DNA from 4 places in the Paracoccus sp. SY genome. Region 4 is predicted to be linked to each of the others. Evidence: riboswitches for the same ligand, from Rfam matches in the RefSeq annotation. Region 4 holds a riboswitch; each other region holds the start of a gene.
The links. Region 4 has a riboswitch for cobalamin ahead of CK944_RS10025 (TonB-dependent siderophore receptor). Riboswitches for the same ligand answer to the same signal wherever they lie in the genome.
Positions count from the first base shown of each region.

Region 1: it holds a riboswitch for cobalamin, as region 4 does, so the genes downstream of both, CK944_RS17155 (energy-coupling factor ABC transporter permease) here and CK944_RS10025 (TonB-dependent siderophore receptor) in region 4, are expected to answer to the same signal.
Region 2: it holds a riboswitch for cobalamin, as region 4 does, so the genes downstream of both, CK944_RS18960 (DUF1852 domain-containing protein) here and CK944_RS10025 (TonB-dependent siderophore receptor) in region 4, are expected to answer to the same signal.
Region 3: it holds a riboswitch for cobalamin, as region 4 does, so the genes downstream of both, CK944_RS17140 (DUF1636 domain-containing protein) here and CK944_RS10025 (TonB-dependent siderophore receptor) in region 4, are expected to answer to the same signal.

Region 1 covers NZ_NWMQ01000032.1:21,862-29,390, forward strand. Annotated here, with positions in the region: gene CK944_RS17150 (cobyric acid synthase) at 1-666, shown strand, start outside; cobalamin riboswitch at 772-990, shown strand; gene CK944_RS17155 (energy-coupling factor ABC transporter permease) at 1,020-1,697, shown strand; gene CK944_RS23300 (hypothetical protein) at 1,840-1,992, opposite strand; gene oiaX (3-oxo-isoapionate-4-phosphate decarboxylase OiaX) at 2,448-3,704, opposite strand; gene CK944_RS17165 (four-carbon acid sugar kinase family protein) at 3,701-5,059, opposite strand; gene CK944_RS17170 (phosphogluconate dehydrogenase C-terminal domain-containing protein) at 5,146-5,976, shown strand; gene CK944_RS17175 (D-ribose ABC transporter substrate-binding protein) at 6,094-7,035, shown strand; gene CK944_RS17180 (DUF2291 family protein) at 7,110-7,529, shown strand, end outside.
Region 2 covers NZ_NWMQ01000046.1:13,866-21,394, forward strand. Annotated here, with positions in the region: gene CK944_RS18930 (ABC transporter ATP-binding protein) at 1-768, shown strand, start outside; gene CK944_RS18935 (ABC transporter permease) at 777-1,703, shown strand; gene CK944_RS18940 (ABC transporter permease) at 1,716-2,579, shown strand; gene CK944_RS18945 (glycerophosphodiester phosphodiesterase family protein) at 2,602-3,363, shown strand; gene CK944_RS18950 (HAD family phosphatase) at 3,360-4,034, shown strand; gene CK944_RS18955 (sugar phosphate isomerase/epimerase) at 4,047-4,871, shown strand; cobalamin riboswitch at 5,572-5,772, shown strand; gene CK944_RS18960 (DUF1852 domain-containing protein) at 5,900-6,886, shown strand; gene CK944_RS18965 (methionine synthase) at 6,912-7,529, shown strand, end outside.
Region 3 covers NZ_NWMQ01000032.1:13,788-21,316, reverse strand. Annotated here, with positions in the region: gene CK944_RS17150 (cobyric acid synthase) at 1-223, opposite strand, end outside; gene cobO (cob(I)yrinic acid a,c-diamide adenosyltransferase) at 235-858, opposite strand; cobalamin riboswitch at 896-1,106, shown strand; gene CK944_RS17140 (DUF1636 domain-containing protein) at 1,231-1,581, shown strand; gene cobW (cobalamin biosynthesis protein CobW) at 1,583-2,599, shown strand; gene cobN (cobaltochelatase subunit CobN) at 2,599-5,808, shown strand; gene CK944_RS17125 (hypothetical protein) at 5,805-6,908, shown strand; gene CK944_RS17120 (precorrin-8X methylmutase) at 6,898-7,527, shown strand.
Region 4 covers NZ_NWMQ01000010.1:5,250-12,778, forward strand. Annotated here, with positions in the region: gene CK944_RS10005 (HAD family hydrolase) at 1-667, opposite strand, end outside; gene CK944_RS10010 (heavy-metal-associated domain-containing protein) at 745-936, shown strand; gene CK944_RS10015 (hypothetical protein) at 1,071-1,373, shown strand; gene CK944_RS10020 (NAD-dependent deacylase) at 1,380-2,057, shown strand; cobalamin riboswitch at 2,088-2,282, shown strand; gene CK944_RS10025 (TonB-dependent siderophore receptor) at 2,417-4,276, shown strand; gene CK944_RS10030 (ABC transporter substrate-binding protein) at 4,263-5,072, shown strand; gene CK944_RS10035 (iron ABC transporter permease) at 5,069-6,055, shown strand; gene CK944_RS10040 (ABC transporter ATP-binding protein) at 6,052-6,792, shown strand; gene parA (ParA family partition ATPase) at 6,789-7,424, opposite strand; gene CK944_RS10050 (antibiotic biosynthesis monooxygenase) at 7,486-7,529, opposite strand, start outside.

The sequences.
Region 1 (7,529 bases), on a different contig from region 4:
TTCGACGATCTCGATCCCTTGAAAACGCATCCCGGCGTCAGGCTCGAAATGGTTCGGCCGGGACAAGCCATTCCAGGCGATGCTGCGGTGGTTATTATTCCGGGCACGAAGTCTACCCGGGCCGACCTTGCCTTCCTGCGCGCACAGGGGTGGGACATCGACCTCAAGGCCCATCACCGCCGCGGCGGTCGCATACTGGGGATATGTGGCGGGTTCCAGATGTTGGGCAACAGCATTGTGGATCCACATGGCATCGAAGGAGAGGCCGGTGAAACCGAGGGTCTTGGCTACCTGGATGTCCAGACGGTGCTGGCAGCCGACAAGCGCCTGACCCGCGTAACCGCCGTCCATGCTCTTTCCGGCCTGCAGGTCGCGGGTTACGAGATCCACCTGGGCAGAACCGAAGGGATCGGTTGCCTGCGCCCCTTTGCCCATATCCACGATTGCCCGGACGGTGCGCGTTCGCGGGATGGACGGGTAGAGGGAACCTATTTGCACGGGCTGTTCACATCGGACCCGTTCCGCAATGCCTGGCTTCAAGGCCTGGGCGCAAGAACAAGCCCCTTTTCCTATGCCGCAGAAATCGACACGGTGCTTGACGAGCTTGCCCTCCATATCGAGGCCCATCTTGAAGTGGAGGAGTTGTTGAGGCTGGCGCAGGTGTAAGGCTTGGAACTGGCCTTCGCTTGCTCCCTCAACGAACCTGTATCCGAAAGAGGTGTGCAGCGTCGGTCACGAGGCGCAGATCCTGCTTGACGCATGACAACCAAGGCGCCCACAAGGGGCCATGGCGTTCGGTCGGCACAACCCGACTGGACTTAATCGGGAATGGGGAACGGGCATTCCGCAAGGATGCTCCAAGCCTCAACCGCCCCCGCGACTGTGTGCGGAGAGCGGCCTTCCAAGAAGCCACTGGTCCGATGGACTGGGAAGGGGGAAGGCTGCTGTGACCCGCAAGTCAGGAGACCGGCCATGCAGGAAATGTCAAACGCTGTCGGTGGGACGGCAAGGAGAGACGGATGCATATCGAACCAGGCCTCGTTGATGGGGCCAAGATTTTTCTGAGCTATGTCACTGCGGCGGGCGCTGGCGCCTATGCGCTTCAGCGTGGCTGGATCACGTTGCGCGAGCAGGGTGTGGCTTCCTTCGCCGGGCGTGCTATTGCGAGCACGGCCTTGGTATTTTCCTTCTTCGAGATACTGCCACACTTTCCGGTCGGCGTGTCGGAGGTCCATCTCATTCTCGGGTCGACACTGTTCCTGATCTTCGGTGTGGCGCCTGCTGCGTTCGGCCTCGCTTTGGGGCTGCTCTTGCAGGGGCTGCTGTTCGCACCCTTCGACCTGCCCCAATACGGCATGAACTTGACCACCCTGCTGGTGCCGCTTTTTGCACTTGAGGCTCTCGCCCGCCGCATCATTCCATCCGGCATGGCCTATGTGGATCTGAGCTATGGCCAGGTGCTGTCGCTGTCTCTGGCCTATCAGGGCGGCATCGTGGCCTGGGTGGCATTCTGGGCCCTTTACGGTCAAGGCCTGACTTCAGCCAACCTGGCAGCCATCAGCACATTTGGTGGCGCCTACCTTCTTGTGGTCCTGATCGAGCCGTTGGTTGATCTTCTGGTCCTCGGCAGCGCCAAGGCAATCCGGGGTCTCAAGGGGTCGAAATGGGTCACCCCACGCCTGCACTCGGCTGCCTGATCTCTGTCCAGGTTAGGGTTTTTCCTATCCAGAAACACAGCCCCTCAGGCAAGACCTCGTTCCTAAGCCCTGCCGTACGGCAGGGCTTTTTGCTGAAACCTCTGAGTGCAGGTCCAAAACAAGTTTGCGGCCTGGCGGGTTTTTAGAAGGCGTGAAGCGTGCCTGATGCTATCAACACGACATGCAGGTGAATGTCATACTTCTTGGCCAGCTCAGCCGTGGTCAACTCCTCGCGAATGGCTTCCAGAGGCAAAGTCGCTTTCAATTTGGCCGAATAACGCTTCCGTTTCGTCATGCGAATCGGTCCTTCGTCAATCGCCAAAGCTTAACGACTGGTCCGAATTCCTGCGACCACCTCTCTCTATGACGGTCAACACGCGCGATCGATCAGCTTGCGCACGGATGCCCTAGTGATCTGGCGCACCCCTGATGTCGTCATAAGGGCAACAGGTCTTTAAGAGTTCGCCTCCAAAGAATGGCCAAGGAATTTAGACTTTCCTCAACCGACTTGACCAGCCAAGTCGTACAAGTGCCGCAGCAGATTCTAACGGGTATTATGGAATATTAGCTGAGAACCCGGCAACTCAATTGACTAGTGGGCGATCATTCGATCGCCTTCAGCTTCTCACCGATCCTGACCAAACCGTCCGTTCATAGCTCGTCGCCACCGGGAAGCCTTGAGCCGCCGCTTCTTAATGTCAATCCGCGACATCGGCATCGCGCTTTCCAATCACGAAAGATTCTCGGTTTCTATCCTGGCAGTTCACTTCCCCACTTCGCCAGCGATGCCGCAAGGTCTGTGTCATTTGCCGCGGCTTGCTGCAGACTTTCGCCATCAGCCGCGGCCTGCCAAGCCCGACGGATCGCCCGCACGCCAGCCGCCGCGCCGTGGGGATGACCATGAATGCCGCCTCCCCCGAGATACATCAGGTCCAGCGTTCGGCCAGTGCGCTGATACGTGTCCACCGCCTGCCCGCCCCATTGGCCTGAGCAGACCACTGGAAGCGGGCGGTCGGCATCAGAGAATATAGGTGTCATCACATCGTGGAAGGATTTGACGAAGCTGTTATCCGGCTCCCAGTATTTTGCCTGTATCCCATTGATTTGGAACTGATCGACACCCAGCAGGCGCCATATCTTCTGATAGGCGCGGAATTCCATCCCCAAGGCGGGGTGGCGGGTCAGGATGTCCCATCCGTTCCGGTGCGCATGCAGGCACAAGGCCGACCGCTTGCGCAGAAATGCCATGCCGCCATGCCCGATGGAGTTGATATTGACCACTGCCGCATTTCCGCCTCGGGCCGCGACATGGTCATGGTCGCGCATCATCCGGTCAGGATCGGCCGAGGAGATGCCGAAGGCATACATCACCCGCTTGCCGGTCCGGTCGGCATGGCGCTCGATCACCGGCATGATCGCGTCGACGCGCGCCGCCAGCGGCGAATAGCCCGGCGACATTAGCTTTTCGTCGTCCTTGATGAAATCGACGCCGGCCTCGCAGAGCGTCTGGACAACCTCCGCCGTATCCTCGGGCGAGAGGCCAAGCGAGGGCTTGATGATCGAGGCGATCATCGGCCCCTCCTCTACCCCCATCAGACAGCGCGACCCCTCGATGCCGAATTGCGGGCCGGGATGGCAGGCGAAGGCTGGCGGCAGGTGGAAATCCATGACGCGCATGCCGGTCAGACCACGGATGGCGTAAACGCCGCCCACGGTGATCGTCATCAGGGCAGCGATGTCGGTGCCGATGGCGTCCAGCGGCCAGGCGATAGTCACATCGGCGCGGCGGAAGGGTCCGGGCATGTCGGTCGGGAAACCGGGGGTTTCCGCGTCGGGCAGCGGTTCGATCCGCTCGACACGGGCGGCATAGCGGGTCTTCAGCGCCTCGGTTTCGCCGGGCAGTTTGGTAAAGGTGCCCGTTGACTGGTCGGCGGCGATCTTCTGCGCCATCGCCTCGATGCTGCCGGGCGTCTCGATGCGATAGGTGACGCGAATGTGGTCGGTCATGCTGTTGTCCTCTTTGATCCGCCGCCGTCACGGATCCAGCCGAAATAGTCTTCCGAACCCATCTGCCCGCCTTTCAGAGCAATCTCGAGGCCATCATGAGGACCGCTACCGAAGGCCTGACACAGCGCTGCGCCAGGGATGGTCGGCGCCTTTGCGACCAAGGCCGACAGCCCAAGCTGCCGCATCCCATGTCCCGAGGTATCCCCGCCCGAGATCACCGCGCGTCGGATCCCCGTGGCGCGGAGCGTGGCGTCCAGAATGCGGCCCAGGGCTTCCCCGATGCGGCGATTGGCGGTGGTTCCATCCATACCACTACGAGCCAGGGCTGTGCGATAGGCCTCAACCTGCGGGCCTTCGCCGGATGCGGAATGGACCAGCGGGCTTTGACCCGCTTGGGCGGCGGCAATGGCGGCTTGGGTCAGGCGCCGCTCTTCCTCCGCCAAATCGGCATCGCTGCCGGTGACGGCGCGGGCGTCGAAGGGCAAGAGGGCAAAGCCGTTCCGCCCGGCCCAATCCAGCTGCCGCGCCGTGGTGGGCGAGACGGAGCCCGACACCGCCATGATCCGCCCTGCACGCGGTAAGCCGCCCGGCGCATCCACCCGCGGGATCGTGCCGCTGTCCTGCCAATGGCGGACCAGCGCGTATTCCACGCCCTGGCTTCCTGCGACAAATCCCAAGTCGGCGCGGTTCTCCCAGATCAGCCGGCCTGCGGCGGTTTCGCTGGCAGGTTCCATGCTGTCAATCGACAGAATTCGTGCCCCTGAAGCCAGGGCTGCCTGCAAGGCCTGCGGATCGGCCAACGCCTCAAGGTCGATCAGCGCCGACCGCAGGTCGGTCTGCGTTGACAGGTGCCCCAGCAGGTCGGATTCGGGCATTGGTGTGACTGGGTGGCGCGACATGACCGGGTGGCGGTCCAGCCGGAACACCCCGTCCAGCGTGCCCGCGAACAGGTGCCCGAAAGCCTGATACCGCCGCATCTGCGGTGCGGCAGTCAGCAGCGGCACGGCCTTGGCAGGACGCACGCGCAAGCCGATCTCAATCGCCGCGCCAATGGAGCCGCTATCGGGCGAGGAGTCGAATGTCGAGCAGATCTTGTAATGCAGGATCGGCGCCCGCAGCGCGTCCAGCCAGCCGAACAGCACGGGCAAGTTCTGCGCCATCCAAGCCGGGTCATGGCTGCGCGCCGTCGTGGCGATCCCCACGCCGCGGCAGCCCGCGAACCGCGCCGCCAAGTTCGGCGAGGGAATGTCGGTGAACAGAACCGAGGACAGTCCTGCGAAATGCAGCACCTCCATCACCGCCGCCGATCCCGTGAAGTCGTCACCCAACCATGTGACCCACGGCGCCTCAGGCATCGCGTCCTCCTCTTGACAGCGCAATCCTGTTATTATCTCATCATACCAGTTTGGCAAGGATGATTCCTGCCTGGGAGGAGAACCAGATGACGAAAGTTGCCCTGTTCGGGGCTGGCGGCAAGATGGGCGTGCGCCTGTCCACGAACCTTGCCAAGACCGATTTCGAAGTGGCCCATGTCGAGGTCAGCGACGCAGGCCGCGAACGGCTGAAAACGGAACTGGGCTTCGACACCGTCAATGCCGACGTGGCGCTGGAAGGCGCCGAGGTCGTAATCCTGGCGGTGCCCGACACCGTGATCCGCAAAGTCGCCGCATCCGTGGTGCCGCAGGTCGCGCCCGGCACGATGATCGTGATCCTGGATGCCGCAGCACCCTTCGCGGGCCACCTGCCCGAACGCGCGGACATCACTTATTTCGTAACCCACCCCTGCCACCCGCCGATTTTCAATGACGAGGCTACGCCTGAGGGACGGGCTGATCATTTCGGCGGCGTCGCGGCCAAGCAGGGCGTGGTCAACGCACTGATGCAGGGTCCGCGCGAGCATTACGAGTTGGGCGACCGCATCGCCCGCGCCATCTATGCCCCTGTCGCCCGCAGCTATGAGGTCACGGTCAAGCAGATGGCCATGCTGGAGCCGGGCCTGTCGGAGACGGTCGTGGCCTCGCTTCTGGTCGTCATGCGCGAGGCGATGGACGAGGTCGTGGCGCGCAGCGGCGTCAGCAAGGAATGTGCCCGCGACTTCCTGCTGGGCCACATGAATATCTTGGCCGCCGTGATTTTTGAAGAACGGCAGGGCGCCTTCTCTGACGCCTGCAACAAGGCCATCGAGTTCGGCAAGCCGATGCTGATGCGTGACGACTGGAAGAAGGTGCTCGAATGGGACGAGGTTGCTGCCAGCATTGAGCGGATCACCTGAAGAAAAATCGGGAATCATTATCTCATCATACCTGTTGACAGAATGGTGATTCCCCCGCAGCTTGAAACGGTCAGAGAGGAACCGGCAGAAGTCCGGCTGACCTTATGGGAGGAAAACATGAAACTGACCCGCCGGCTGATGATCTCAGCCTTTGGCCTTGCCATGACCGTGGCCATGCCGTCCTTCGCGACGGCCGAGGGCACCATCGCGATCATCACACCCAGCCATGACAATCCCTTCTTCAAAGCCGAAGCTGTGGGCGCCGAGGCGCGCGCCAAGGAGCTGGGCTATGACACAGTGATCATGGTCCACGACGATGATCCAAACAAGCAGCTTGAGCTGTTCAACACCGCCATCGGGCAGGGCGTAAAGGCGATCATTCTGGACAACGCGGGCGCCGACGCCACCGTGGCCGCCGTTCAGTCCGCCAAGGACGCAGGTATCCCGTCCTTCCTGATCGACCGCGAGATCAAGGAATCCGGCATCGCCGTCAGCCAGATCGTGTCCAACAACTATCAGGGGGCGCAGCTGGGGGCCGAAGAATTCGTCCGCCTGATGGGCGAGACCGGCAAATATGCCGAGCTTCTGGGCCGCGAGGCGGACACGAACGCGGGCATCCGGTCGTCCGGCTATCACGACATCATCGACCAGTATCCAGACATGGAGATGGTGGCCCAGCAGACCGCCAACTGGTCGCAGACCGAGGCCTATACGGTCATGGAAACGATTCTGCAGGCTAACCCAGACATCAAGGGCGTGATCTCGGGCAACGACACCATGGCCATGGGTGCCTGGGCCGCGCTTGAGGCGGCGGGCCGGACGGATGTGATTGTGGTGGGTTTCGACGGTTCGAACGACGTGCGCGACAGCATCAAGGCGGGCGGCATCAAGGCGACCGTGCTGCAACCGGCTTACCGCCAGGCGCAACTGGCCGTGGAACAGGCGGATGCCTATCTGAAGAACGGCTCGACTGGCGTGGATGAAAAGCAGCTGATGGACTGCATCCTGATCAATGCCGACAATGCCGACAAGCTGGAAACCTTCGCCCTGGCGGAGTGACCGCGACCCGGCCCGGCCCGGCACCCGCGCCGGGCCGTTTTCCCATACCCCCGGAGTCCCGCATGAAGCGCGCGATGACCGCGATCCTTGGCCTGTCCCTGGGCCTGACGGCGCTTGGCGCCTGCAAGATCGTCCCGAACCCCGAACCCGGCAGCGAAAACGCGGCGTCTCAGACCGACGAGGAGCGGATGGCCGCAAAGGCGGGCGAGATCTACGCCGCCCAACTGGTGCCCTATGTCGCCCAGAAGGCCATTGACCTGCCGGTGCTGACCGCCGCTCTGCAAGGCGGGTATGAGGCCGCGGGCAAGGCTCACGGCGTGCGCCCGCAGGCCGAGGGCAGCCCTTGGAACTTCCTGGTCAAGGGCCGGGGCACTGTAGTCCAGACCAATCGCGAATCCCGCGCCGCGACCATGACGCTCGATGCGACCGGTGACGGACAGGCCGACGTCACCATCCAGCTTGGCCCGGTCATCAAGGGCACCGCACTGCGCGAT
Region 2 (7,529 bases), on a different contig from region 4:
GTCCTATATCAGGACCAACCCATGCCCCTGCCCCGGACCGAGCATTGGCGCCGCCTTCGCGCGCAGATGCAACTGATCTTCCAGGACCCGCTGGCCGCGCTGGATCGACGCATGACCATCGCCGCCCAGATCGCCGAGCCGCTGGAGATCCACGGCCTTGCGAAAGGCGCCGATCTGGCCGAGCGGACCTGGGCGCTGATGGCCCGCGTCGGCCTGCGCCGCGATCAGGCGGATCGTTATCCGCATGAACTGTCGGGCGGCCAGCGTCAGCGCGTGGTAATTGCCCGTGCATTGGCCACCAACCCCAGCTTCCTCGTCTGCGACGAACCGGTGTCGGCGCTGGATGTCTCGATCCAGGCGCAGGTGGTGAACATTTTGCGCGACCTGCAGGAACAGGACGGGCTGACGATGGTGTTCATCAGCCACGACCTGAAGGTGGTCCGCAACATCTGCGACCGGGTGGCGGTCATGTATCTGGGCCGGGTGGTCGAGGAAGCGCCCTCGGACCGCATCTTCGCCGACCCACGTCATCCCTATACGCAGGCGCTCGTCTCCTCGATCCCCAAGGCGAGGCAGGGATTGGAGGGCCGGATCATCCTGAAGGGCGAACCGCCGGACCCCGCCGCACGTCCCCAAGGCTGCGCCTTCCACCCCCGCTGTCGCTTTGCCGACGCGGCCTGTGCCGCACGGGTTCCCGCGCTTGAAGTCCACAATGGCCGGCTTGCCGCCTGCCTGAAGCTGCCCCGCGACCAGCGGAAGGCCGCCTGAGAGTTCCCATGCTTCGTTTCACACTCGCCAAGATCACACGGGCGGCGCTGACCATCCTTCTGGTCATGACCTTCGCCTTCGTCGTCCTGCGCCTGTCGGGCGACCCCGCGCAGGTGCTGCTGGGTCCCGACGCGCCGCAGGATGCGGTTGATGCCTTTCGCGAACGCTGGGGCCTGAACGATCCGCTGTGGCAGCAATACCTCGCCTATCTGGGACAGGTCCTGAACTTCGACTTCGGCATCTCGATGCGCGACCAGTCGCCCGCCATTGACCTGGTGCTGGAACGCGTGCCGGCCACGTTGGCCCTGACCATCCCCGCCCTGATCCTGAAGATCTGCATCGGCATTCCGGCGGGCGTCTATGCGGCGCTTCATCGGGAATCCATTGCCGACCGGGGCGTGATCATGATGTCGATCTTCGGCTTCACGATCCCGTCCTTCGTCCTGGCATTGGTGCTGGTGCTGGTCTTCGCGGTCACACTGGATTGGCTGCCCTCGGGCGGGCAGGACACGTGGCGCCACGCGATCCTGCCGATCGCCACGCTGTCCATCGGCGGCATCGGCATCCTCGCCCGCTTCTCGCGTTCAGCCATGATCGAGGTGCTGGGGCAGCCCTATATCCGAACCGCGATGGCCAAGGGCCTGCCCTGGCGCGAGGTCGTCTGGAAGCACGCGCTGCCCAACGCCGCGATCCCGATCATTACCTTGGTCGGCTTCATGGTCGGCGCGCTGATCGCGGGCGCGGTCGTTGTGGAAAGCATCTTCTCCTGGCCCGGCGTCGGGCGGCTGATCGTGGTGTCAGTCTCGAACCGCGACCTCGCGGTGGTGCAATGCCTGCTGCTGGTCATCGCTGCCTCGATGGTGGTGGCCAACCTGTGCGTCGACTTCGCCTATGGCCTGCTCGACCCCCGCCTGCGCCAGAAGCGCAGCCACTGAAGAGGGAAACCGATGGCCGATACTGCAATCGCCGCCCCCTCGCCGCGCCTGCTGACCCGCGCGCGGCTGAAGATGCCCTGGATGGTCTTCCTCGCCATCACTTGGATCGCGCTGATGGTGCTGACTGCCATCTTCGCCGACTGGCTGCGGCCCTACGAGGTCACGAAGATGGACCTGTCGGCGCGGCTGGCGCCGATGGGCACGCCCGGACACTGGCTCGGCACCGACGAGCTTGGCCGGGACGTGCTGTCGCGGCTGATCCAGTCGGTCCGCGTTTCGCTGGTCATCGCTTTCGGGGCGACGATCCTGTCCGCCGTCTTCGGCACCACGCTGGGCTTCCTGGCCGCGCAGTTCCGCGGCTGGGTCGAGCATCTGGTCATGGCCCTGGCGGATTTCCAGGCGGCGCTGCCCTTCATGATCATGTCTCTGGCGGTGCTGGCCTTCTTCGGCTCGTCGATGGTGCTGCTGGTCTGCCTGATGGGCTTCTATGGCTGGGAACGCTATGCCCGCATCGCCCGTGGGCTTGCCATCTCGGCCTCGGCGCAAGGCTATGCCTCAGCGGTCGTGCAGCTTGGGGCCAAGCCCTCGCGCGTCTACCTGCGGCACATCCTGCCCAATGTCGCCTCGACCTTGATCGTGACGATGACGCTGACCTTCCCGGAAATCATCCTGATGGAGTCCGGCCTCAGCTTCCTCGGCCTCGGGGTGCAGCCGCCCGAAAGCTCGCTGGGCAACATGGTCGGCTTCGGGCGCGAATACCTGACGCGGGCGCCTTGGATCATGCTCGCCCCCTCGATGGTGATCGTGATGACGACGCTGTCGATCTCGCTTCTAGGCGACTGGCTGCGCGACCGGCTGGACCCGACGATCCGTTAACCCATTCAAGGAAAGCATTGATATGTCACAGATCATGGCTCATCGCGGGGCCCGCAACCTCTGGGCCGAGAATTCGTGCCTCGGCTTCCGCGAGACCGCTCGCCACGGCTTTGACGGGATCGAGTTCGACCTGCACCTGACCGACGCGGGCGAGATCGTGGTGATTCACGACCCGACGCTGGACCGGACCACCAACGGCACGGGCCGCACCCGCGACCTGACCCCGGACAGCCGCAGCGCCCTGCGCCTGCGCGGCCCGGACGGGGCGCTGATCGACGAGGGCGTGCCCAGTCTGGAGGAGGTTCTGGAGATCCTCGCGCCCCACGCGGAAACGGACCTTTATGTCGAACTGAAATCCGACGAGAACGGCATCCCCTATCCGGGCTTGGTCGAGCGAACCGTCGAGACACTGCGCCGCTTCGGCCTGGCCGAACGGTCCGTCCTGCACAGCTTCGACATCGCGGTCGTCCGCCACATCCGCGCCATAGCACCAGACCTGCGCCGCCTCATCTCGGTCAACCGCACCTGGGCAGACCGGCAAGGCGGTATCGCGGCGTTCCTGCGAGAGGTCGATGATCTCGTGGACATCGTCGGCATCCACTACGAGCTGTTCGAAGCCGAGTTCGACCAGATCACCCGCCTGCGTCCGCTGAAGTCCTGTTCTGTCTGGACGATCAACGAGTCCGCCCTGATCCGCCGGTGGATCGAGCGCGAGCCGGGCTTCCTCGTGTCCGACAATCCCGTGTTGCTGCGTGAGCTGATGCAGGAAGGCGTTCCGGCATGAAAGAGTACAAGGCGATCCTCTTCGACTGCGACGGCGTGTTGATCGACAGCGAGCCTTTGGGCTGCGAGGCACTTGCACGAGCCGTCAGCGCATCAGGCCTGCCCATGACCCGCGACGAAGCGACCCGCATCTTCTCCGGCAACGCCGCGCAGGCGAGCATCGCCTGGATGCGGAATGCGGGCCTCGACGCGGCTGCCGTATTCGGCGAATCCGACCGCATCCTGTTCGAGATGTTCGACCGCGACATCCCACCTGTCCAGGGGATCGAGGCGGTGCTGTCCGGCTTTGACCTGCCGATGGCGGTCTGTTCGAACTCGGCGGTCCAGCGGTTGGACCGTTCCATTGCCCGTACTCCGCTGGCGGCGCGCTTCGGCTCCCACATCTATTCGGCCGAGCACGTCGCCGCGCCCAAGCCCGCACCGGACCTCGCCCTGTTCGCCTGCGAAAGGCTGGGCGTTGCGCCGGAACAGGCGATCTTCATCGATGACAACCCGCATGGCGTCCTCTGCGCTGCCGCGGCGGGCTGCCTCGCCGTGGGCTTCATCGGCCCATCCGAACACCGCCAAGGCCACGCACAGGTCCTTCACGATGCTGGTGCTGATCATGTCGTGCACGGCATGGCCGAATTCCGTGAGCTGCTTTCCCGCCTTCTTCTTCCCCTCGCTGCCTGAATTGGACGAACAATGACCGACCTTCCCCTGCTGGGCGCTGCCCTTCCCACATCTGCGCTGGAAACCATGCAGGACTTCATCCTGTCCGAGAACCGCGACCTCGAGTTGCAGGATTTCTTCGACATCGAGTTGCTGAACGGCGACTGGAAGCCCGTGGCCGACCGCGCCAAGGCCCTGCTATCCGGCTATACTGGGCGGCTTGGCATCCACGGACCCTTCTGGGGCCTCAGCATCGCCAGCCCCGATCCCGACATGCGGGCGCTGAACGCGCGCAAATACATGCAGGGGCTAGATGTCTGCGAATACTTGGGCGCCACGCAGATGGTGATCCATTCGCCCTATTCGACCTGGGACTTCAACAACCTCGACAACTTCCCCGACCGCTCGGCCTATGACCGCGTGGTAGAATGCTGCCACCTGACGATGGACCCGGTTGTCAAACGCGCCGAGGAGATCGGCGTGACGATGGTCGTCGAGAACATCCAGGACAAGGATCCCGACATCCGCCGCATCCTGGCGGACAGCTTCAATTCGCCCGCGATGGCAGTCTCGATCGACACCGGACACGCGCATTACGCCCATGGCTCCACTGGCGCCCCGCCCGTCGATTATTACGTCCGCCGCGCCGGCAACCGTCTGGAGCATATCCACCTGCAGGATGCCGACGGCCATGCCGACCGCCACTGGACCATCGGCGAGGGGACGATCTGCTGGCCCGCCGTTTTCCGCGCACTGGACGAGTTCACCTCGAAGCCGCGCCTGATCCTAGAGCTGCGCGACAAAGCGGGCATCCTGCCTTCGATCGAGTATCTGAAGAGGCTGGGGCTGGCGCGTTAAAAAACGGAGCGGTGATCCTAAGGAAACGGCTAATCATCGCTGAGTTTCGAATAGTAACCTTGGATTGCAAAATTAACGCAAACGTCGGCATTGTTCAGGCTATCGATTGTGATGGGCGGCGGGTCGCGCAACTGCTTTCCAACCTCTTGGCCATGTCATAACAAACGGAGCGCAGCACCCATCGCTCCGTATATCAGCTGGCGCGGCCAAGGGTTTTTCGGTCTGCAGGTTTCCAATGAAAGCTAAGCGATTGCCGAGGTGACTGGTTGCAGCACCCCTTTCGTCCCCCTCGTGGGCGGAGGAAAGGGCAAATAAAGCCATATCAGGAAAGCTGACAGAACCAAAGTCAGAGTCCCCCAAGCCTGCGATCACCATAAGTGTCGGGGCAGAACCGTATGCGCTGATCAGTACGCCGTGGAATATGCCTTCCCTGCCGTGGCTCTACCACGGGGTGCGGGGCCGGCCAGTGCGCCCCGAGAGGTCCCGAGATGTTCCTCGACCCGGAGATCGGAAGCTGCCTCAATGAGCGGAACGCGACATCGTTGATCGTGCTGCACGATGGCGCAGGGCTCCATGCTGACAGCACAGATTAGTCTGTTGCCTGGTCGGCACGGTCTCACCACTTTTCTGCGCAGTGGTTCATAGTCTTCATGAAGGAATTTCACGGCCACATCCGTTGACACCTTCCGTCCGTCAGAGGACTTTGCATCCAGATCAAGGTGCCGGGGAAAGCCTCGGGTAAAAGGGAATCCGGTGAGGCCATCGCCAAATCCGGAACTGCCCCCGCAACTGTAGGCGGAGAGCCTGTCGGAAAAGCCACTGGTGCCGAAGCCGCACCGGGAAGGCCAGACAAGGCGCAGACCCGCAAGTCAGGAAACCTGCCTTGAATCGATCACCTGTTCCGGCCGCGGTGGGCGCGTCGGGAGCGGCACATCCGCAAGGTGACATCGCCGCTTCACGACATGGGTCGTGGAGAGTCATTTGGTTTCACGGCTTGTCCACTCAAGCCGCTCAGAAGGCATGTCAGGATGAGAGAAGACCTCGCGTATTCTATCAAATGCATTCGTTTCGACGACAATTACCGTCCTTCCGATGGTACCCGTGCCACGACCAACTTCGCCAATCTGGCCCGGGGGAGCAGGCGCAAGGACAATCTGCGCAACGCCCTCACGATGATCAACAACCGCTTCAACGCTCTGGCCCACTGGGACAACCCGAACAGTGATCGTTACTCGGTCGAATTGGACATCATCTCAGCCGAAGTCACCATTGGCGACGGGAGTTGGATCAACGCTTTCCCGCTGATCGAGATTTTGAAACCAACGATCTATGATCAAAAGACCGGAAAGCGGATCTGTGGCATCGCAGGAAACAATTTCTCTTCATATGTGAGAGATTATGATTTCAGCATCAGGTTGCCGCAGCACAACAAAGGCCAACCTCAATTTGCCGCACCAGAAGACTTTGGCGTTCTGCATGGACAACTCTTCAAGTGCTTTTTGGCGTCTGCTGCCTACCGGGAGCATTTCGACAAACCGCCGGTTATCTGCCTGAGCGTTTCAGGGAGCAGGACCTATCACCGGACCGAGAACAAGCATCCTGTTTTGGGCGTCGAATACCATCAGGATGAGCTCTCGTTGACAGACCTGTATTTCGAACGAATGGGCTTGCAGGTTCGCTATTTCATGCCCGCGAACAGCGCCGCGCCTTTTGCCTTCTACTTCACCGGGGACCTGCTCAACGACTACTCCCCCCTCGAACTCATTGGCACGATCAGCACGATGGACACCTTCCAGAGGATCTACCGGCCCGAGATCTACAATGCCAACTCCCCGGCAGGACGGTGCTACCGGCCAAGCCTGACGCATCAGGACTATTCGTCGACCCGGATTGTCTACGACCGCGAAGAGCGCAGCCGGCTTGCTGTTCAGCAGGGACAATTCGCCGAAGAGCATTTTATCAAGCCGTACTGGAACATTCTTCAGCAATGGTCCGCCCGACACACCGTCGCCTGATCCACCGTAAAAAGGTCAATCTATCATGAACAAGTTGCTGCCCACATCGACCGCAGGAAGCCTGCCCAAACCCTCTTGGCTGGCAGAACCGGAAAAGCTCTGGTCGCCTTGGAAGCTGCACGGCGATGAACTGACCGAAGGCAAGCAGGATGCCCTGCGCGTGGTCCTGAGCGATCAGCAGCAGGCAGGCATCGACATTGTCAGCGATGGCGAACAAACCCGCCAGCATTTCGTGACCACCTTTATCGAGCATCTGGCTGGTGTCGATTTCCAGAAGCGCGAAACCGTCAGGATCCGCAACCGCTACGATGCCAGTGTCCCAACTGTCGTAGGCGCCGTGTCCCGCCAGAAGCCTGTCTTCGTGGAGGATGCGAGGTTCCTGCGCGGGCTGACCGACCGGCCCATCAAATGGGCGCTGCCGGGCCCGATGACCATGATCGACACGCTCTACGACGCCCATTACAAGAGCCGCGAGAAGTTGGCCTGGGAGTTCGCCAGGATCCTCAATGACGAGGCCAAGGAACTGGAGGCCGCGGGCGTCGACATCGTCCAGTTCGACGAGCCGGCCTTCAACGTCTTCTTCGACGAGGTGAACGATTGGGGCATCGCGACCCTTGAAAGGGCGGCCGAAGGGCTGCGCTGC
Region 3 (7,529 bases), on a different contig from region 4:
TCAGCAGGACCGGGTTCATGTCGGTGTGGGACTCGACACCGCAGGCAAGCGCCTGAAGAGCTTGCGCGCGGCCAATCTCGCCGCCATCCACTGTCACGGCAGCGTTGTTCGACATGTTCTGCGGCTTGAAGGGGCGCACGGACAGACCGCGCCGCACGGCCGCCCGGCAGAGGCCGGCAACAAGCAGGGATTTTCCGACGTTCGATCCGGTTCCCTGGAGCATCAGCGCATGTGTCAAAACTCGATCCCCGCCTGAGCCTTGATTCCCTGTCGGAAGGGATGCTTCACAACTGTCATTTCCGTCACCAGATCGGCGATCTCGATCAGGTCAGGCTTGGCATTGCGGCCCGTGAGCAGAACATGGGTCATCTCGGGCTTCTCGGACCGGAGGAAGTCCACGACCTCGGCGATGTCGAGATAGTCATAGCGCAAGGCGATGTTGATCTCGTCCAGAAGAACCATCCGGTTGCGTTCGTCCCGGATCAGGTCTTTCGCCTTGGCCCAGGCACGGGCGGCGGCGGCACGATCACGCTCCAGGTCCTGGGTTTCCCAGGTAAAGCCTTCACCCATGGTATGGAACTCGCAAAGGATGGGGAAATGGGTCAGCAGGAGATCCCGCTCACCCGTCGCCATCGCGCCCTTGATGAACTGAACGACCGCCACCGGCATCCCATGCGAGATCGCCCGCATCACCATGCCGAAGGCCGAGGACGATTTGCCTTTTCCCGGGCCTGTCAGCACCAGGATCAGGCCCTTCTCGCCGGTCTTCTCTGCCATCATCCGGTCGCGGGCCGCCTTGATCCGGGCCTTCTTCTCGGCATGGCGCGCGGCCTCATTGGGGACTGTTCCTGTCGGCATGGCTCCCTTTCTCTTGACAAGCGAGGCGGTCTCGTGGCTTCCCTCGTGCATCGTTGGTTCTCGCACAGCGCGAGCTAAGAGGGAATGCGATAGCTGGTTTCCAGCAAAGCGCAGCCGCCCCCGCGACCGTGACCGGAGAGGTCACCCGGATGCCACTGGGCCGAACAGCCTGGGAAGGTCGGGTGACCGTCGGGGAAAATCCCCGTCATCCGCAAGCCGGGAGACCTGCCAGCGTGCGGTGCGAGATTTCGCATTCGCATTGTGTTGCGGTCGGGGTGAACCGTGTGCAAGCCATGACGGCGGCCATCAGGCTTTCGCATGTCCTGCGCGCAAATCCTTGCTCCCGCGTCCATTGGCTTGCCGGGAGGGCAGATGGCCAAGATGAATGCGCTGACGGTCTGCATCACCTGCAGGCGCGACGGCACCGATCCGCAGGGCCCGCGTGACGGGGCGCGGCTGTCCGATGCGCTTTCCGCGCGCGGCGTGCCTCATGACCGACAGGAATGTTTTTCGGCCTGCGAGCGCTCCTGCGTTGTCGTGTTCCGTGGACCTGGCCGCTGGACCTATGTGCAGGGGGGACTGGATCCTGACCTGCATCCGGACGACGTGGCCGAGATGGCCCGCGCCTATGCCGCGACGCCAGATGGCATCGTGCCCTGGCGCTCCCGTCCCGAAGTGATCCGCAAGAACACCATTGCCCGCATTCCCCCGATCGAGGTCTGAAATGTCACTTGAAAAAACCCCCGTCACCATCGTCACCGGATTTCTGGGGGCTGGCAAGACGACGCTGATCCGCCATCTGCTGCAGAACCCCGAGGGGCGCCGGTTGGCGGTGCTGGTCAACGAGTTCGGAGATGTCGGTGTGGATGGCGACCTGATCCGCGCCTGCGCCGATGCCAACTGCCCCGAGGCGAACATCGTCGAGCTGACCAACGGCTGCATCTGCTGCACCGTCGCCGATGAGTTCATCCCGTCCATCGAGCGGCTTCTGGCGCTCGACCCCAAACCCGACCATATCGTGATCGAGACTTCGGGGCTGGCCCTGCCCAAGCCTCTGCTCAAGGCCTTCGACTGGCCGGACCTGCGCTCGCGCATCACCATCGACGGCGTGGTTGCCGTGGCCGATGCCGAGGCCGTAGCGGCAGGCCGCTTTGCCCCCGATCCGGCGCATCCCGGCGACGCAAGCGAGCTTGATCACGAGACACCGTTGTCCGAGGTGTTCGAAGACCAGATCGCCTGTGCGGATATCGTGCTGCTTTCCAAGGCTGACCTGGCTGGCGAGGCGGGTCTTGCTGCTGCCCGCGAGATCATCACGGCCGAGGCACCGCGTCCGCTGCCCATGGTGGCCCTGACGGAGGGCGTGATTGATCCCCGAGTGGTTCTGGGGATCAACGCGGCGGCCGAGAACGATCTGGCCGCACGTCCTTCGCACCACGAGGGCGAGGAGGAGCATGACCATGACGACTTTGACACGGTGGTGATCGACCTGCCCGAACAGGCGGATCCCAAGGCATTGGCCAGCAAGATCGCGACACTGGCCGAAGTGCAGAAGGTCCTTCGGGTCAAGGGCCATGTCGCAGTCGAGGGTAAGCCGCTGCGGCTTCTGGTTCAGGCCGTAGGTGCGCGTGTGCGCCACCAGTTCGACCGTCCGTGGGGGGATCAGCCCCGACACGGACGCCTTGTCGTGATTGCGCAAAAAGGAGACGTCGACCCCGTTGCCATCCGGTCTGCGCTAGCCTGATGCACGTCCTCTTCCGCGAAAGCCACGGGTTGGATGAGACCGCCCAGCCGGAGGATCTGGGGCAATCGCCTGCGGATCTGGTGGTGCTGTCCTTTTCGGACAGCGACCTCGGAGCTTTCGCGGCAGGCTGGCGGCGTGGCAGGGACCAGCTGCCCACCCTGCGTCTGGCCAATCTCTCGCGCCTCCGCCATCCGCTGTCCGTCGACACCTATGCCGAGCGCACCCTGCCGGCGGCCAAAGGCATTCTGGTGCGCCTGATCGGTGGCAGAAGCTATTGGCCCTACGGCGTGGACGAGCTTTCCCGCATGGCGCGCGAGAAGGGGATCGCGCTGGCCTTCCTGCCGGCAGACGGCCAGCCGGACCCTGTGCTCGACGAGGCTTCGACGCTGCCCGTTTCCACCCTGCGGCACCTGACGAAGCTGTGCGAGGCCGGGGGCGAACTTGCCGCTCATGATGCATTGGCCCTGCTCACCTCGGCCGCGGGGCTGGAGACGGCGCCGCCGCATGGCGCTACGATGCTGCCGAACCATGGCTTCTGGCACCCCGAACCAGGGCCCATCAAAGAGTTTCAACGGGATGATCGCCCTCTGGTCCTCATTCCCTTCTATCGCGCTTGGGCGGCTGCCTCCGACACTGCCTCGATCAACGCACTGATCCGCGCCTTCGAGGCTCGGGATGTGCAGGCCGTGGGACTTTTCCTTCCCAGCCTCAAGGACGCAGCTGCGGCCGATTGGCTGCGGGCCATGCTGCCCCGGCTCGCACCCGCAGCCATCGTCAACGCCACCGCCTTTGCGGGGCGGGCAGGGGATGCGTCGCCCCTCGATGCCCCGGGCGTGCCTGTCTTCCAGGTCATTCACGCGACCTCTGATCGTGCCGCATGGGAGGGGTCGGAACGCGGCCTTTCCGCCGCCGATCTTGCAATGCATGTCGCGCTGCCTGAACTGGACGGACGCATCAATGCGGGCGTCATCTCCTTCAAGGACATGACGGACACCGACCCGGCGCTACAATTCGGGCTTCAGCGTCACAGCCCGGATGCGGAACGGATTGATGCGGTCGTTACCAGGGTGATGAACTGGCGGCGTCTGCAGGAACTGGCATCGTCCGAACGCCGCGTGGCGCTTATCCTGTCTACCTATCCCGGCAAGGAATGGCGGATGGCCCATGCGGTCGGGCTTGACGCCCTGGCGTCGGCGGCGGCCATTGCGCGGCAGCTTGGCCTTGAAATAACGTCCGAAACCATCCTTCGTGACCTGAAGGCCACGCGGCTTCGCTGGTCCTTGACGGCCTATGAAGATGCGCTGTCCTCTCTTTCCGAATGCCTGCGCGGGAACCTTGAAGAAGCGCACGGCAAGATGGCTGCAGAACCGGAGTTCCAAGCCTTTTGGGCCGGCAACCTGCTTCTGGCCTTGCAGCCTGAGCGGGGCAAGGCCGCCACACGAGAGGCCGATTACCACGACCTGTCACATGTGCCAGGTCACGATTACCTGTCCTACTACCTCTGGCTCAAGCATGGTGCCAAAATCGATGCGATCATCCATGTTGGCGCGCATGGCACGCTGGAATGGCTGCCGGGCAAGGCTGCGGCCCTGTCGCGGGACTGCTGGCCCGAGGCGCTGACCAGCGGCGTGCCCGTGCTTTACCCCTTCATCGTCAATGATCCTGGGGAGGCCGCGCAGGCCCGGCGCAGGCTGGGCGCGCTGACGCTGGGCCATCTTCCGCCGCCACTCGTCAGCTCCGGGATGCCCGAAAGGCTGCTGAGGCTGGAAAGCCTGCTGGACGAATATTCAACCGCCGATGGGTTGGACCCGGCCCGCCGTCTGAGGTTGATCACGCTAATCCGGGCCGAGGCGCGCGAGCATGATCTCGAGGCTGAACTTGGGATCAAGACCGGTGCCTCAGCCGCCGAGGCGATCACCGCCATCGACCGCTTCGTTTGCGATCTCAAGGAAAGCCAGTTTGGCGACGGCCTGCATGTCTGGGGGGAAGGCACCCCCGACGAGAAGGGCAGGGCGCAGGGCGATCCGATGTCCCTTGCGTCGGAACGCGCGGCGATCCACGCGGCGCTTGCAGGGCAGCGTATAGCGGCCGGTCCTTCTGGCTCGCCCTATCGGGGACGGCTTGACGTGCTTCCGACGGGGCGCAATCTCTATGGGGTTGATCCGCGTGCGGTGCCCTCGCGCGCGGCATGGCCCCAGGGCGTCCGGCTGGCCGAGGAACTCGTGCGCCGTCATCTGCAGGATCACGGCGACTATCCCCAGGGTCTGGTCGTGAACCTGTGGGGCTCGGCCACGATGCGGACGGCAGGCGAGGATTTCGCCATGGCGCTGCACCTTGCCGGACTCATGCCGATCTGGGATGCGGCCTCCGAGCGCGTCACAGGCTTCGAGGTCACGCCGCTGGCATTGATGGACCGACCGCGGATCGAGGTGACGCTGCGGGTATCGGGCCTTTTCCGCGACACGTTCCCGGACCTCGTCGTGCTGTTCCAGCAAGGCTGCGCGGCACTTGCCGCACGGGACGAGGCCGAGGACATGAACCCCTATGTCGCAGCAGCCCCTGGCTCGCATGTCTTCGCTCCTGCACCGGGCCGCTTCGGCACCGGCATCACCGACGACATGACCGCCGAGGCGGCAGGAAGGGCATGGCTGGAGACTTCAGCCTTTGGTCACGACGGCACGCCCGACCGCGCGGTGCTCGAGGCGCGGCTCAGGGCGGCTGATGGCTTCGTGCTGTCGCAGGACCTCCCCGAGACTGATCTTCTTTTGGCGATGGACTACGCGGCGCATGAAGCCGGGTTCGCCGCAGCCCGCGCTGCCCTGGGACTGGGGCCGACCGCGCTTTACCATCTGGACGCAACGCGCCCCGACACGCCCCGCGCGCGGCTTCTTCCCGAGGAAATCGCCCGCGTTGTCCGGGCCCGTGCCACCAATCCCCGGTGGCTGGCGGGAATGATGCGCCACGGCTTCCGAGGCGCGGCCGAGATCGCGGCCACGCTGGAGCACATGGCGGCCTTTGCCCGGATGGCGCATGCCGTTCCCGAGCATCTTTTCGCACTTTACCATGAAGCAACCCTCGGCTCGGCCGAGGTACGGGATTTCCTCGCGGAGGAGAATCCGGGTGCCCTGGCGGCGATGCAGGCAATCTTTGCCGAGTTCGGGATCGGGCACGACCTGCGCCGCAACTCTGTCGCGAGGCTTCCCACATGACCCGCAAAGGCTGGTGCCCCGGCGCGCTTCGCCCGATGCCGGCAGGCGATGGCCTGCTGCTGCGGGTCCGTCCGCATTGTTCGCGCCTCGATCCGGACCAAGGGACCGGACTGGTCAGGATTTCCGAGTCTTTCGGCAATGGGCAACTTGATCTCGGATCGAGAGCGACGTTGCAGTTGAGAGGCGTCCGCGAAGGCAGCCTGCCCGAGGTGCATCGCCGGCTGCAGGCGCTTGACCTGCTGGATCCCGATCCTCGGGTTGAAGCGAGGCGCAACATCATGACGACGCCTTTCTGGCGTGAGGGAGATGGAACCCTGGAGCTTGTCCGCAGACTTGAGGAGGCGTTGCTGAACGCCCCCGATCTGCCGCCCAAGTTTGGCTTTGCTATCGACACGGGGGAATGCCCGGCACTGCAGGATGCCTCGGCGGATATCCGGATCGAACGCGCCGGGAAAGATCTGCTGCTGCGTGCCGATGGAATGGCCCGGGGCGAACGCGTCGAGCCGCAGGCGGCCATGGCACGCATCCTCGAATTGCTGAACTGGTTTGCCTCCTGCGGGCAGGCCCGGATGGCGAAGGCAGTGGCCGCAGGCATTGTTCCCGCCCTCCACGCGGATGCGGCACCCGACCCGCAGGCACCCCTGGACGAGATCCTGCGTGCTGCTCCGCTTCTGTTCGCGCCCTTCGGGGCAGTGACCTCGCAGATCCTGGCCGAACTCACGGGCAGCGCCCTGCGACTGACGCCTTGGCGGGCGGTTCTGCCCGAACGTCATGCGCGCAGCGAGCTGTGGCTGACCGATCCCAGCCATCCGCTGCTGCGCGTCAGTGCCTGTATCGGCGCGCCGGGCTGCGCCTCGAGCAGCGTCGAGACCCGCGCCCTGGCGCGAGACCTCGCCGCCATTGTGCCAGAAGGGCGGCATCTGCATGTGTCGGGCTGTGGAAAGGGCTGCGCCCATCCCGCGCCGGCGCATGTCACCCTGACAGGGCGCGAGGGGCGCTTCGACCTGGTCCTCAATGGTCCCGCAGGGGGAAAGCCCGCTCTGTGCGGACTGACCGGAATAGACATTCCAGATATGATGAGAGGCCATCTTGGCTCATAGCTATGAAACTGATGGCGCGGCCATCTACCGCGCATCTTTCGCCACCATCCGCGCCGAGGCGGACCTGGCCCGCTTTTCGCCGGAGGAGGAGGTTGTCGCAGTCCGCATGATCCATGCTGCGGGCATGGTGGAGCTGGCGTCCCTGATCCGCTTTTCCCCCGGTTTCGCCCGGGCGGCGCGTCAGGCGTTGCAGGAGGGCGCGCCCATTCTCTGCGATGTGCGCATGGTGTCAGAAGGGGTGACCCGGGCGCGTCTGCCTGCGGACAATCAGGTCATCTGCACCCTGCAGGATCCGCGCGTGCCTGCCCTTGCGCTTGAGTTGGGCAATACACGCTCGGCGGCGGCCATCGAGCTGTGGCGACCGCATCTGCAGGGCGCGGTCGTGGCCATCGGCAATGCGCCGACTGCCTTGTTCCACCTTCTCAACCGGCTGGCCGAGCCGGACTTTCCCCGTCCGGCCGCCATCATCGGCTGCCCTGTGGGTTTCGTTGGCGCGGCGGAGTCCAAGGCCGCGCTGATCCAGGACAACCCCGTGCCGTGGTGCGTCGTCGAGGGGCGTCCGGGCGGCTCGGCCATGACGGTGGCTGCGGTCAACGCGCTCGCCTCGGCGCGGGAGTAGGC
Region 4 (7,529 bases):
CGGCGATGGTTTCCAGGCGGTGCGCGCGGGGATGGTCGGGCGCATCCGCATGTTCGACGGCCCAGGTCATCGCGTGCGGGATGAAGACGCCGTGTCCGCCCAGTTCAACGACCGGCAGCACGTCGCTTTTCACCGAATTGCCGACCATCACGAAATCCTCGGGCGCGACACCTGCGCGGAACAGCACGCGGGAATAGGTTTCGGGCGACTTGTCGGCCAGGATCTCGACGGCATCGAAACGTTCAGCAAGGCCCGATGCGGCGATCTTGCGTTCCTGGTCGATCAGATCGCCCTTGGTGATCAGGATCAGCCGGTGCCCGGCCAGGGCGTCCAGCGCCTCGGGAACGCCGGGCAGCAGATCGACGGGATGGGCCAGCATCTCTTGCCCCAGTTCCAGGATGCGACCGATGGCGCGACCGTCGATGCGCCCGTCGGTCAGTTCGATCGCGGTCTGGACCATGGACAGCATGAAGCCCTTGATGCCGAAGCCGTAACGCGCAAGGTTCGCGCGCTCCACGTCCAGCAGGCGGCTGGCGATGTCGGCGCCGTCCGCGTATTCGCCCAGCAGGGCCACGAATTCGCCCTCGGTCACGCGGAAGAAGGTCTCGTTTTCCCACAGGGTGTCGTCGGCATCCAGCCCGATCGCCTCGATCATCGCATTCCCCATGCCTTGCCCTTGCCGCCTTGCAGGATCATGCTGCACCCGACTTGTCAAACCCCCACTCACCCCCAACGAGGACAGCCATGACCTTCACCGTCCCCGACATGACCTGCGGCCATTGCAAGGCCGCCGTCGAGACCGCCATCGCAGATGCAGGCGGCCGCGCCACCGTCGATCTGGCGCAGAAGACGGTCACCGTCGAAGGCCTGGACCCGGACCGCGCAGCCCAAGCGATTCGCGATGCCGGATACGAGGTTTTGCAGGCAACGTCCTGACGGCGCGCAGGAACCCTGCCGCACACCGCCTGATTGAGCGGGCGGCCCGTTCCTGATAACATCACCCCCGGACGGGCATCGCAGACCGGGACAACCGGCCCCCGCCGAACAACATGAAATCGAGGAGACAGTCCATGCTCAACCGCATCGTCATTGCGGCCGCGGCCATCATGATGACCGCCCCCCTGGCCGTGGCAGGCCCCATCGACAGCGCCTGCGTCCGGTCCGAACGCGCCCGCGGCAATGCACCCCTGTGCGGCTGCATCCAGCAGGTCGCCAACCAGACCCTGTCGCGGTCCGACCAGCGCCGCGCTGCGTCCTTTTTCCGCGACCCGCACCAGGCGCAAGAGGTGCGGATGTCGAAAAGCGATGCCGACAACGCCTTCTGGGCACGCTACAAGCGGTTCGCCTCCCAGGCCGAGGCTTACTGCCGGTAGGCCGCCTTGCGCATCACCGTCCTGACCGGCGCGGGCATTTCCGCCGAAAGCGGGCTTGCGACATTCCGCGCCGTCAACGGCTTATGGGAAAACCACCGGATCGAGGATGTGGCGACGCCCGAGGGTTTTGCCGCCGATCCGGCGCTTGTCCATCGCTTCTACAACATGCGCCGCAAGGATGGCTCCGGCGCACGCCCCAATGCCGCGCATCTGGCCCTGGCCGATCTGGCGCGGCGGCATGACGTGACGCTGGTCACGCAGAACGTGGACGACCTGCACGAACGCGCGGGCAGCACCGATGTCATCCACATGCATGGCGCGCTGTCCGGCGCGCTTTGCGCGGCTTGCGGGCATCGCTGGCGCGCGCCGATGGTGATGCAGCCTGAAGACCCCTGCCCCGCCTGCGCCCGTCCGGCGACCCGGCCCGACATCGTCTGGTTTGGGGAAATGCCCTATCACATGGAACGCATCTGGGACGCCCTGGAAGGGTCCGACCTGTTCGCGGCCATCGGCACGTCCGGCAACGTCTATCCGGCGGCGGGATTCGCCCAACACGCCCGCCGCAACGGCGTCGAATGTCTGGAACTGAACCTGGACGCCAGCGCCAATGCCCGCGACTTCCACCGGCGCATCATCGGCCCTGCCAGCCGCACGGTGCCGGACTGGGTGGCATCGCTGGGCTGATTGGCCTTGCCTCATGACAGGTTTGTGAGCTAAAGGCGGCCCTGCCTCGGTTCCGGGTTGATCCCCGGTTAAAAGGGAACGCGGTGCGAATCCGCGACTGCCCCCGCAACTGTCAGCGGAGAGCGAGGCCGGATTGACGCCACTGGTTCCGCCCGCGGGATTGGGAAGGCCCGGCCAAGCGATGACCCGCAAGTCAGGAGACCTGCCGAACGCGATCACCCTGACGGCGCGCGAGGGGCGCGCCGGATACGGAAACTTCCGTCGTGGTGGTGTCGCTGTCCGGTGGGTTCATCCCCCTGGACGAACCGCATCGCGCCCGGGCCGCACGCATCGCCCGGGTTTCTGGAAGGATGTCTTTCGTGACGCCGAAACCCTTTTTCCTGTCCCTGACCGCAGCCCTGGCGCTGACGACCGCCCTGCCCGCCGCCGCCCAGGATGCCGCGGCAAGGCCCTTCGTCCTGGACGACCTGACCCTGACCGCCAATCGCGAACCGACCGAGCTCAGCCGCTCGGGCAGTTCGGTATCCGTGCTGACCAGCAAAGACCTGCAGGACAGGGCCAGCCAGCCCCTGACCCGCAGCCTGACCAAGCTGCCAGGGGTGACGCTGCGCCAGTCGGGGCCGCTGGGCACCCTTGGAGTGGTTCAACTGCGCGGCGCGCCCGCTCAATACCTGCCTGTGGTCATCGACGGGATCGAGGTGTCGGACCCCGCTGCCGACAAGACCTACTATAATCTTGGAGGCCTGGTCAGCGCCGGCATCGACCGTGCCGAACTGCTGCGCGGAGCGCAGTCAGCGCTTTACGGGACTCGTGCCGTGGCAGGCGTCCTGTCCCTGCAATCGCTGCGCCCGACCGAGGATGGCCTGCGCCACCATTTCGGGATCGAGGCAGGCACCTATGACACGCTGACCGCAAGCTATGGCGCGACGCTGCGCCAGGACGACTTGGACCTTGCATTTCACGTCAGCCATATCCGCACCGACGGCTTTTCGGCCAAGGACGAAAACGAGGGCAACTTCGAGGAGGACGGGTTCGAGGCGACGCGCCTGTCCTTCTATTCCGAACACCGGCTGCAGAACGGGGTGACAATCGGCTTCAACGGGTTCTGGGAAGACAGCACCGCGGATTTCGACGATTTCCAAGGTGACGTGCCAGGCACGCCGGGCAACGACTATACCGAAAGCGAAAGCTATGGCCTGCGCGGTTTTGCCCGATTCACCACCGGCGCGGTCGATCATGACCTTTCCCTGACCCGTTATCGCATCCAGCGGAAATCATATCAGGATTTCGCCGCTCCTACCTTTCTGCCGGACGTCGTGGAAACCAGCGAGTTCGTCGGCACCCGCACCAAGCTGTCCTGGCAGGGCGCAACCGATATCGGCCAGGGCGTCCGCGCCGTCTTCGGTGCGGATACCGAGAAAGAGGAAGTCGCGGACAAGGGCAATGCCCGCATCAACGGGGTCTTCGTGGAAACGACCGCTGCCTTGGGGGACCGCTTCGACATCACCACCTCGCTGCGCCGCGACGACCATTCGCGCTTTGGCGGGTTCACTTCGGGGCGGGTCGCAGCCGTTTATCGCGCCGACAATAACCTGCTGTTCCGTGCGGCCCTTGGCAACGGCTTCCGCGCGCCGTCGCTTTACGAACTGTTCAGCGAATTTGGCGATGCTTCGCTTGAACGCGAAGAAAGCCGCACCTACGAGGTCGGGGTCGAAAAGCAATGGGGCGACAGCCATCTGCGGGCCACGGCTTTCTGGCTCAAGGCAGAGAACCTGATCGGGTTCGATCCTGCCGCGACGGCCTGCGGCCAACCCTTCGGCTGCTATGCCCAGGTGCCCGGCACCACCCGCCGCCGGGGGGTGGAAATCGATGGCCGTTATGCCTTCGGGACGGGCCATGCGCTGACCGCCAGCTATACCTTCATCGACAACCAGGCGAATGTCGAATGGGCCAGCGTGCCCGAACGCGTCCTGAACCTGGGGGCAGAGACGAGTTTCGCGACCGGCACCATGGCCGCGATCGAATTGCAGCATGTCGCCGGGCGGGCGGACGATCTGGACGACTTCACCACTGTCGATCTCAGCGTCAGTCATCCGGTCCGCGACAATGCCACCGCCTATCTGCGCCTGGAAAACGTCTTCGACGAGGAATACCAATGGGTGCGGGGCTATGGCACCTCGGGGCGGGCGGTTTATGCGGGGCTTCGTGCGTCGTTCTAGGACCATTCTGGCGGCGGTCCTGATCGCCGCCGCGGCCCTGCCCGCCGCCTCTGGATCGGCGGAGGCGGCCCCGCAGCGCGTGGTGTCGATGAACCTGTGCATCGACCAGTTGGCGATGATGCTGGCCGCGCCGGGGCAACTGGTCTCGGTCAGCAGTCTGGCGCAGAACCGGCGCTTGTCCCCCATGGCCGAACAGGCCGTCGCCCATGTGCCGAATACCGGGCGGGCCGAGGAGATCTATCTGCTGCGTCCCGACCTGGTGATCGCAGGGACCTATACGCCCCAGGCCACGATCGCGATGCTGCACCGCCTGGGATTGCGGGTCGAGATCCTGCCCCCGGCCGAGGATTTCGACGCCATCCGCGCCCAGATCACCCGGCTGGGCGCCCTGCTGGAAAGGCAGGCCGCCGCACGCGATCTGCTGGCCCGCTTTGACGCGGATCTGGCGGCGGCGCGTGCCCCGTCCGGGCGCGGCCGGGCGGCGCTGTATTATGCCAACGGCTTCACCTCGGGACCCGGCACCTTGGCGGGCTCAATCCTTGGCGCGGCGGGATACGACAATATCGCAGCGGATCACGGCATCTCGGCCACGACCCACCTGCCGATGGAATTGCTGGTGATGGCCCGGCCAGACCGGCTGATCACGGGCGCGACATGGCCGGGCCAGTCGCAGGGCGAGGCGATCCTCGACCATCCCGCGCTTGCCGGTATCGCCCCCACCGAAAGACAGGTCACCGATCGCGACTGGGTCTGCGGCACGCCCTTCGTCACGCGTGCCATCCGGTCGCTGAGATGAGGAAATGGTCCGTCACCCTGTCGGTGCTTGTGGGGGCATTGTTCCTGGCATCCCTGCTGACAGGACCGGCTGGCCTGCCCGCGATGGATTCGCTGCGGGCGCTGGCCTTCGGAGGCGACGGACCGATCCCCATCGTGATGCGGGAAATCCGCCTGCCCCGCGCGATCCTGGGACTGGCTATCGGCGCGGGCCTGGGCCTGACGGGGGCCGCGCTTCAAGGCTATCTGCGCAATCCCTTGGCCGAACCGGGACTGATCGGCATCTCGGGCATGGCGGCCCTGGGCGCCGTGATCGCGATCCAGACCGGGCTGTCGCTGGCCGCGATGTCGGCGCTGCCCCTTGCGGCCATGGCGGGGGCGACGGCGGGGGTGGCCCTGCTGGTGGCCCTGGCGGGTCCGCGCGGTGGGTCCGTGACGCTGATCCTGGCGGGGGTCGCGATCTCGGCCCTGGCGGGCGCGGGCACCGCCCTTGTGCTGAACCTGTCGCCCAATCCCTATGCCGCGAACGAGATCGTCTTCTGGCTGATGGGATCGCTTGCCGACAAGTCCATGCTGCATGTCTGGCTGGCGCTGCCGCCCATGGCACTGGGCGCCGGGCTGATCCTGTCGGTCCGCCGCGCGCTTGACGCGCTGACGCTTGGCGAGGCTGCCGCGCAGACCCTGGGCATATCGGGAACCGGGCTGCGCTGGCGCCTGATCGCGGGGACGGCCCTGGTCGTCGGACCGGCGACGGCCGTGGCGGGCGCCATCGGCTTCGTGGGGCTGGTGATCCCCCACATCCTGCGGCCCCTGGTAGGCGCGCGGCCATCCGCCCTGCTGCCCGCTTCGGCCCTGGGCGGGGCGGCGCTGCTGCTGGCGGCCGATGTCGCAGTGCGGCTGATCGTGCCGGATCGCGACCTGAAGCTGGGCGTGCTGACCGCCATCGTCGGCGCACCTCTGTTCCTGCACCTGATCTGGAAGACCCGCAGCGGGGGGCGCGTCTGATGGTCCTGCGGCTTTCCGGCCTTTCCGTCACCCGCCGCCGCCGTCCGGTGCTGCACGGCGTCAACCTGGCCCTTGGCAGCGGAGAGTTCGTGGGCCTGATCGGACCCAACGGCGCGGGCAAGTCATCCCTGATGGAGGCCGCGCTTGGCCTGATCCCCTTCACCGGCACCTCTAGCCTGGCCGCGATGCCAGCCGACCGGCGTGCGCGCCATGCCACCTATCTTCCGCAGTCGCGCGAGATCGCCTGGCCCGTCAGCGTCGAGGATCTGGTGGCCCTGGGACGCATCCCCTGGCCCGGCGGCGGGCGCAGCGGCGAAGACCGTGCCGCCATCGACGCCGCCATCGCCCGCATGGGGTTGGAGGCGTTTCGCAAGCGCACCGCCCTGCGGCTGTCGGGGGGCGAACAGAACCGCGCCCTGATCGCCCGTGCCCTGGCGCAGGACACGCCCATGCTGATCGCGGACGAACCCATCGCGGGCCTTGACCCGGCGCAGCAACTGGCCTGCCTGCGCCTGTTCCGCGACCTGGCGGCGGAAGGGCGGACCGTGCTTGCCTCGATCCACGACCTGGGGCTGGCGGCGCGGTTCTGCACGCGGCTGGTGCTGCTGTCGGGCGGGCATGTGCTGGCGGACGGTCCCGCCGATGCCGTGTTGGGCGACGACCTGTTGCGCCGCGCCTTCGGCATCACCGTGCGCCGGGTCGAGACCCCGGACGGTCCGGCGATCCTGCCGGTCTAGGCCATGGCGGCCAGAACCTCATCCGTCAGGGCCGCGATCTCGTCCCGCGCGGGGCCGCTGGTGGCACGTTCCAGGGCGGCTGTGCCCTGGCCCAGCGTCTCGGCGTAAAGCACCCGATTGGCGACCTGGGTTCCTGCCACATCGGCGCCCAGGTCGGCGGCCTTCTGCGCGACCTCGGCCGACAGCCGCGTGTTGGGACGCACCCGGTTCATCACCACCAGCACCGGCGCCTTTTCGCGCCGCGCCAGATCCAGCACGCCTTCGGTCGCCCAAAGATCGACATGGCTGGTGGCGACCGGCACCAGTACCAGATCGGCCACCCGCAGCGCCGGGCGCAGGTCGCTGTCGATCTTGGGCGGTGTGTCGATGATCACGAAATCGAACCGCTTCTTCAGCTTCTCGGATTCGTAGCTGGCCCCCCAGGCGGACGAGGTGGAGAAATCCATCGCCTCATCCTCGCCCCGCGTCTGCATCCGTTCGATGAACCAGCGGCCCAGGCTGCCCTGCGGGTCGGTGTCGATCAGGGCCACGGAATGGCCCCGCCCATGCAGGCTGACGGCCAGGTTGACGGCCAGCGTCGTCTTGCCCGATCCACCCTTCTGCTGCGCGACCGTGATGATCCTGCCTGCCATCGCCCTCTCCTGCCCTCGGGGTTGACGGAAGGTTAGCGGTCGGGCGCTGCCATTGCACGGGTTATTTCGCAGGCGCAGCATCCGTGTTGAAGACGGCCTGGACTT